2 regions of the Cupriavidus sp. WKF15 genome follow, and region 1 is predicted to be linked to the other one. Evidence: predicted binding sites of a transcription regulator. Region 1 holds the regulator's gene; the other holds the start of a gene.
What was found. The regulator FNR, encoded in region 1, switches genes on or off when oxygen is low (the NO sensors DNR and NnrR bind a similar motif). The targets are predictions, from matches to a motif close to TTGATNNNNATCAA.
Positions count from the first base shown of each region.

Region 2: a site for FNR is predicted at 1,387-1,400, ahead of CupriaWKF_RS18110 (universal stress protein). Genes of this name have one in related genera too.

Region 1 covers NZ_CP119572.1:1,343,446-1,346,858, reverse strand. Annotated here, with positions in the region: gene CupriaWKF_RS06405 (sulfite exporter TauE/SafE family protein) at 201-956, opposite strand; gene fnr (fumarate/nitrate reduction transcriptional regulator Fnr) at 1,036-1,761, shown strand; gene CupriaWKF_RS06395 (hypothetical protein) at 1,810-2,055, opposite strand; gene CupriaWKF_RS06390 (FixH family protein) at 2,052-2,267, opposite strand; gene ccoG (cytochrome c oxidase accessory protein CcoG) at 2,352-3,413, opposite strand, start outside.
Region 2 covers NZ_CP119573.1:166,790-170,202, forward strand. Annotated here, with positions in the region: gene cysK (cysteine synthase A) at 1-289, shown strand, start outside; gene CupriaWKF_RS18105 (universal stress protein) at 358-1,188, opposite strand; gene CupriaWKF_RS18110 (universal stress protein) at 1,505-1,960, shown strand; gene CupriaWKF_RS18115 (zinc-dependent alcohol dehydrogenase family protein) at 1,986-2,987, shown strand; gene CupriaWKF_RS18120 (hypothetical protein) at 3,087-3,413, shown strand, end outside.

The DNA.
Region 1 (3,413 bases):
TTGTGAACCGGATGGACTGCGGAAAGGTTCGGTGCCGAATTGTCGGCGCTTTGCCCGAAACCCTGGGCGCGCCCCCTTTTTGGAAGGGCTGCCGGGCGCCGCTCGGAACCACGCCGCGCGATACCGCAATGGAGATGATTGTATGGCATTCCAGCCCACACCTGCAACCACCGCGCGGCGCCAGAGCGTATGGAGTGGTTTCAGAACACCAGGCAGAACCCATGCTCTGCCAGGGAATGTGGCAACAACACCGCTCGGCCGATTCCCAATGCACCGAATGCCATGACGGCCAAGCCGGCCCCGACCCTTACCCAGCTCCGTCGCGACCAGGCGCGCAAAAGCCCCGAAAAGCTCGACAGCGCCAGCAGATTAGGCAACGTACCGAGGCCAAAGGCGCCCATCACCAGCGCCCCCGAGGGCGCATTTCCGGCCAGCAAAGCAAGGGCCAGGGCCCCATAAACCATGCCGCAGGGCACCAAACCCCAAGCCAGTCCCATCCCATAGCGGCGTGCCAGGCCGCCCCGCCGAGCCTTGGCTTCCGTCGTCTTTCTGCCCAATCGAGCCATGCCGGCGGCACTGGCGCTAACCGCACGCGCCGCGAGGCGCTCCAGCCACACGATGGTAAAGGCCTCGCCGCGTATCAAGCGCCAGCCAGACAGTAGCAGCAAGGCGCTGCCGACTCCGAACAGCCAGCGCTGGACGGGCAGATAGTCCTGACGCCAGGCCGTCGCCCCCAAGGCGCCCAGCAGCGCACCAAGCAGCATGTAAGTGGAAATACGCCCGACATGCATGACAAGGAGCTCCACGAGCCAGTCCTGTGGGCGCCGCACAACGGCAACGGGTACGCCGGCGGCGCGTTGCTCGACAGCCAGCGCTACGCCACCACACATGGCAGCGCAGTGGAAGCCCCCTAGCAAGGCGAGCATGAAAACACTGAGTAGCACACCAAAAGTCAACTGCAACTCCCTACCGCATCACATCGCGCGTTAAAATGCACGTATTGCGCCCTCGCCGCTCCAATACTGCAGGTTCCAATTGCTAACATCCATCCCCGTCACCGAGATGTCGCCCCGTTGCTCCACTTGCGGCATGGGGCAATTGTGCCTGCCGGTGGGCATGAGCCAGCAGGACCTGCAGAAGATGGACACCCTGGTGCAGGAACGTGTCCGTGTCCACAAGGGCGAAACTCTTTACCGCATGGGCGATCCGCTGACTGCGGTCTATGCCATTCGCTTCGGCACCCTGAAGACGCATGTCACCACGGAAGACGGCCGCTCGCAAATCACCGGTTTCCACTTGCCAGGCGAAGTGGTTGGCCTCGACGGCCTGGGAGAGATGCAGCACGCCTCGGATGCCACCGCCCTCGAAGACACGGAGGTATGCGTCGTTCGCCTGGCCGATCTCCAGTCGCTGTCCATCGACCTGCCATCGTTGCAGCAGCAGTTCCTGCGCCTGATGGGCAAGGAAATCTCGCATGACCAGCTCATGCTCGTCACGCTTGGCTCCATGCGCGCCGAGGAGCGGCTTGCCGCGTTCCTCATCAACCTGTCCGAGCGCTTGTCCGCCCGCGGGTATTCGTCGACCGAGTTCGTCATGCGCATGAGCCGGGAAGAAATCGGCAGCTACCTGGGTCTGAAGCTCGAAACGGTCAGCCGTCTGTTCTCACGATTTGCCGAGGCCGGCTTGATCCAGATCCGTCAACGTCACGTCAAGCTAGTCGACATGGCGGGCATCAAGCAAGTCTACAGCCGCTCCTGCTGAGGCCATCTGACCGCCTCGCGTGGCAAGGCGGTCAATTCCTGCCGCTTCTTACTCCAGCTCGTCCGTTTCGCTGAGCTTTGTCGGCATGGTGTACAGCGTCAGTCCGCTGGACAATGCGCAGAATATCCAGGCCAGCAGGAAACCGATCGTATAGACCGCCTCGCGCGAGGCCTCGATCGGCTGACCGAAGAAATTCAGGTCGCCAGGGTCCACCACGGAAAACACAGTTGCCGTGGCAACCCCGGCCATCAGGAACGCCGGCCACAGTACCCACATCAGCCAGCGCAGCCTCATGGCTGCCTCGCTTGCGGTGCCTTGGCACTGCCCGAGGCACCTGCCACCTTCTCGACAACCAGGCCATGCCGGGCCACACCATCGACCACTGGCCGGTCAGGATGAGTGGAAGCCAGCCAGATAGTCACGCCGCAAGCCACCATGGCCAGCAACGGACCACTCATCAGCAGCCACGGCCACGGCTCTTTCCACCACGGATTGCTTTCTTGCATCGCCTTGCCCCCTTCGTCAACGCCTCATCGAGGCGCTCGCGGTTTGGTACGGCACAGCGCCGACGCGCCGTGCCGCCCTTAGCATCACAAATTGCGTGGCACGATGAAACTGGTAGATTGCCTGATTTGCGCACTACCTTGCCCCGCACCTTCGCTGGTCACTGTCACGCTGATCTTGTGCGTACCTTGCGCGGCATCGTCGATCGGCACGCGAATCCGGATCGGCACCAGCCTGTTCGATGTCGGCGCCAGAGCCTGCGCGTCCGGATCGTACTCGACGGTCATGTTCTTCAGTTCGTCGCTCTCGGCCTTCACGCTGATGCGCATGGGCGCCTCGGTGGTATTGATGAGTTGCAGTCGATAGACGTTTTCGATCCAGCGCCCGTCCACCTCACGCCCAAGCGCCCCGCGGTCACGGATGATGTCCACTTTCAATGGCGTGCGCAGCGCAAGCGAAGCCACGAAACCTGCAACCATCACCAGCCAGATAATCGAGTAGATGATGGTCCGCGGCCGCACCAGCCGCTTGCGCGCCGCAGCGGCCGACAGCGCCTTGCGCATGGCATTCTCGGACGTATAGCGGATCAGCCCGCGCGGGTAGTCCATCTTGTCCATGACCTGGTTGCATGCATCGATGCAGGCACCGCAACCGATGCACTCGTATTGCAACCCGTCACGGATATCGATGCCGGTCGGGCACACCTGCACGCAGATGCTGCAGTTGACGCAGTCACCTAGCCCGGCCTGGTGATGATCCACCTTGCGCGACCGGCTGCCGCGCGGCTCGCCGCGCCCGACGTCGTAGGTGACCACATAGGTGTCGGGGTCGACCATCACGCTCTGGAACCGCGCATACGGACACATGTACTTGCAGACCTGCTCGCGCATGAAGCCTGCATTCCCCCACGTGGCGAAGGCGTAAAAAAGCATCCAGAACGCCTGCCACGGACCCAGCGAGAAGCTCAGTACCTGGCCGCCAAGCTCACGGATCGGCGCAAAGTAGCCAATGAACGTGAAGCCCGTCCACAGCGCGACCAGTATCCACAGGGAGTGCTTGGTAGCCTTCAGGCGGAACTTGCGCGCGCTCCAGGGATCACCGTCCAGGCGGATCCGCGCGAAGCGGTCGCCTTCGACATGTCGCTCGAT
Region 2 (3,413 bases), on a different replicon from region 1:
GGGCGCTCCCGCGCCTCATCCGATCCAGGGCATCGGCGCCGGCTTTATCCCGGCCAACCTGAAGACCGGCCTGCTCGATGGCGTGATCCAGGTGGATGCCGAACCGGCCCGCGATATGGCGCGCCGCTGCGCGAGCGAAGAAGGCATCCTGGTCGGAATCTCGTCGGGCGCGACCCTGGCCGCGATTGCCGCCAAGCTGTCCGAACTTCCGGCCGGCACGCGCGTGCTCGGCTTCAACTACGACACCGGCGAGCGCTACCTGACGGTCGAAGGCTTCCTGCCAGCCTGAGGCTCGCGCCCGTGCGCCGGCTGGCAACGCCGGCGCGCGGTTGAACGGGCTGAACGGGCTGAATGGATTCAGTGCGACAGCAACAGCGGTACCCCGGCCTGCCGCACCAGCGTGCGCGTGGTGCCGCCCAGCATGCGCTCGCGCAGGCGGCTGCGGCCGTAGCCGCCTGCCACCAGCAAGCCCGCATTCAGTTCCTGCGTCAGCCGCAGCAGCACCTCCCCCGGCTGTCCACCACGCTGGACCCGCAGCCAGGCGGTCACCCCGTGGGCGGCCAGCCACTGCAGCAGGCGTTCGCCACCCGCTTGCTGCTCGTCTTCACCACTGTCGCCGGCCACCACCACGACCGTCACGGCAGAAGCCTTCGCCAGCAACGGCAGCGCGTCGCTCACCGCGCGCGCCGCCGGCTGGCTCCCGTCCCAGCCCACCAGCACATGCGCTTGCGGCGCCAGCTTGGCGCCGGCAGGCACCAGCAGGACCGGGCGCCCCGCATTCAGCAGCGCATACTCGGCTTCCTCCGCCATCAGCGCCGGCGCGTTGTCGCCGGCCTGCAAGGGCGGCGGCAGGATCAGGTCCGCGAAGCGGCCTTCCGTGGCCAGCGCCCAGCCGGTTTCGGCTTCGACCACCACATGGCGGCAGGCTAGGGTGGCGTCAGGCGAGGCCACCGCGGCTTGCAGTGTGGCCAGGTTCTCGTCGATGGTGCGCTGCAGGTCCGCCGCTGCCCGCGCGGCGTACTTTCCGGCTTCCTCGCCGGCGCCGCGGAACGGCTCCAGCCGCGTGCCGGTTGCGGTCAGGCCCACCAGCCCGGCGCCAAAGTGCCGGCACAAGGCCAGTGCGGCTTCCAGGCGCGCCGCGCGCGCGGGGTCGTCGTCCAGCGCGACAAGGATCGTCTTGTAGTCCATTCGCTCTTTGCTCCGTGGAATCGGGTGCCATCCGGCGTGAACCAGTGTAGACATTGGTGCGCCAGGTGCGTGATCGGCATCAAGACAGCATGATTCCGCTTGATGCCATACCTCGGGGAAGCGTACCAGAGACTTCCGGGCGGGCTCGGGCCTGCCGCGGTTCTGACGGCCTTAGTTCCCCCTCCGCCAGCTCAAATCTTGATGCCGGTCAAGCTGAGATCGTCCGCTGCGACTACCCTGAATCAGAAGGGCCACGCGTTGCCTCATCCGATTTGCCGTTTTCCGACCATTCGCCGCGACTCACTGGAGGTTCACCATGTACCAGCGCATCCTGCTCGCCGTAGACGGCAGCCAGTCTTCCGACCTCGCCCTGAGCCAGGCCATCATCCTCGCCAGCGCAACCGGCGCCGAGGTCAAGGCCTTGTTCGTTGCCGATGACAGCGATGCGTTCTTCGATGCCGCCTATTTCGACGCCAGGGCCGTGATGGAGGGCATCCTCGCCTACGGCCGCAAGGCCCTGGCAGAGGCCGCGGACAAGCTGGAGGCGGCGGGCATCAGGCATACGACCCAGCTGGTCGAGAAGCCGGTGGCCCCCGGGCAGATCTCGTCGACCATCGTCGCCCAGGCCGATACCTGGAGCGCCGACCTGATCGTACTCGGCACGCATGGCCGGCGCGGCGTGCGGCGCATGCTGATGGGCAGCGTTTCCGAGGGCGTGGTCAGCAAGACCAGCCGGCCGGTGCTGCTGATCCGCAGCGAAGTGGAAGGCTAGCGAGCAGCACATGCGCAGGCGCACGATGCCTGAAACCATGCGCGCCATGGTCCTGGAACAAGCCGGCCAGCCACTGCGGCTGCGCCAGGTGCCGGTGCCCGAACCGGGCCCCGGCGAGGTCCGCATTGCCGTCAGCGCGTGCGGGGTCTGCCGCACCGACCTGCATATCGCCGACGGCGAGCTGGCGCACCCGAAGTCCCACCTGATTCCCGGCCACGAGATTGTCGGCCGCATCGACGCCTGCGGTGCGGGCGTCGATGCATTCACGCTCGGCGAGCGCGTGGGCGTGCCGTGGCTGGGCCATACCTGTGGCCACTGCCGCTACTGCACGTCCGGGCGCGAGAACCTGTGCGACACGCCGGCCTTCACCGGCTACACGCGCAACGGCGGCTACGCTGAATACACCATTGCCGACAGCCGCTACTGTTTCCGGATTCCGGAGGGCTACGACGACGAACATGCCGCACCGCTGCTGTGCGCCGGCCTGATCGGCCTGCGCACCTTGCGCATGGCCGGCGATGCCCGCCGTGTCAGCATCTACGGCTTTGGCGCGGCCGCGCACCTGGTGGCACAGATCGCCGTCGCGGAAGGCCGGCAAGTCTATGCCTTCACCCGGGCCGGCGATGCGGGCGCGCAACAGCTCGCGCGCGATACGGGCGCCTGCTGGACCGGCGCCAGCGAGCAGGCGCCGCCCGACACGCTGGACGCGGCGCTGATCTTCGCTCCGGTGGGGGCGCTGGTGCCGCTGGCGCTGCAGGCAGTCGGCAAGGGCGCCACGGTGGTCTGCGGCGGTATCCATATGAGCGACATCCCCGCGTTCCCCTACCGGCTGCTGTGGGAAGAGCGACGCGTCGTCTCCGTCGCGAACCTGACCCGCGCCGACGGCGAGGCGCTGATGGGGATCGCCGCCCGCACGCCCTTGCATACGCATACAACCGCCTATCCGCTCGACGCAGCCAACCAGGCCCTGGCCGACCTGCGCGGCGGCCGCCTTGCCGGCGCGGCAGTCCTGCGCGTCCACGCCTGACCGGCGCCAGCGTCGCCGAGGCGGCGCGTGGCTATTGCACACTTCGCGCCACTGGCCGGACAATTCCGCCATGCGGGATTTCCCCGCCCGGAGCCCATGATGAGAATCCGCCTGGCAATCGTAGCCTCGCTCGCGTGCGTGGCAGGCCTGACCCTGGGCGCCTGCTCGGCACTGCAACCGGAACAGACCGGGCAGCGGCTGATCGGCAGCGACCAGGGTGCGGTCCGCAGTACATTCGGCGAACCCACCGACACCTTCAGTTTTCCGAACGGTACGTCGCGCTGGCTCTACTCCGGGCAGCCACTCGGGCATACGGTCTATGCTGCGGACTTTGACGCCACAGGCAAGCTTGTCGGCTATCGGCAGATGCTGACGGAAGCAGAAATCTATCAGGCGCAGGTTGGCGTCTGGACCAAGCAGGATGTG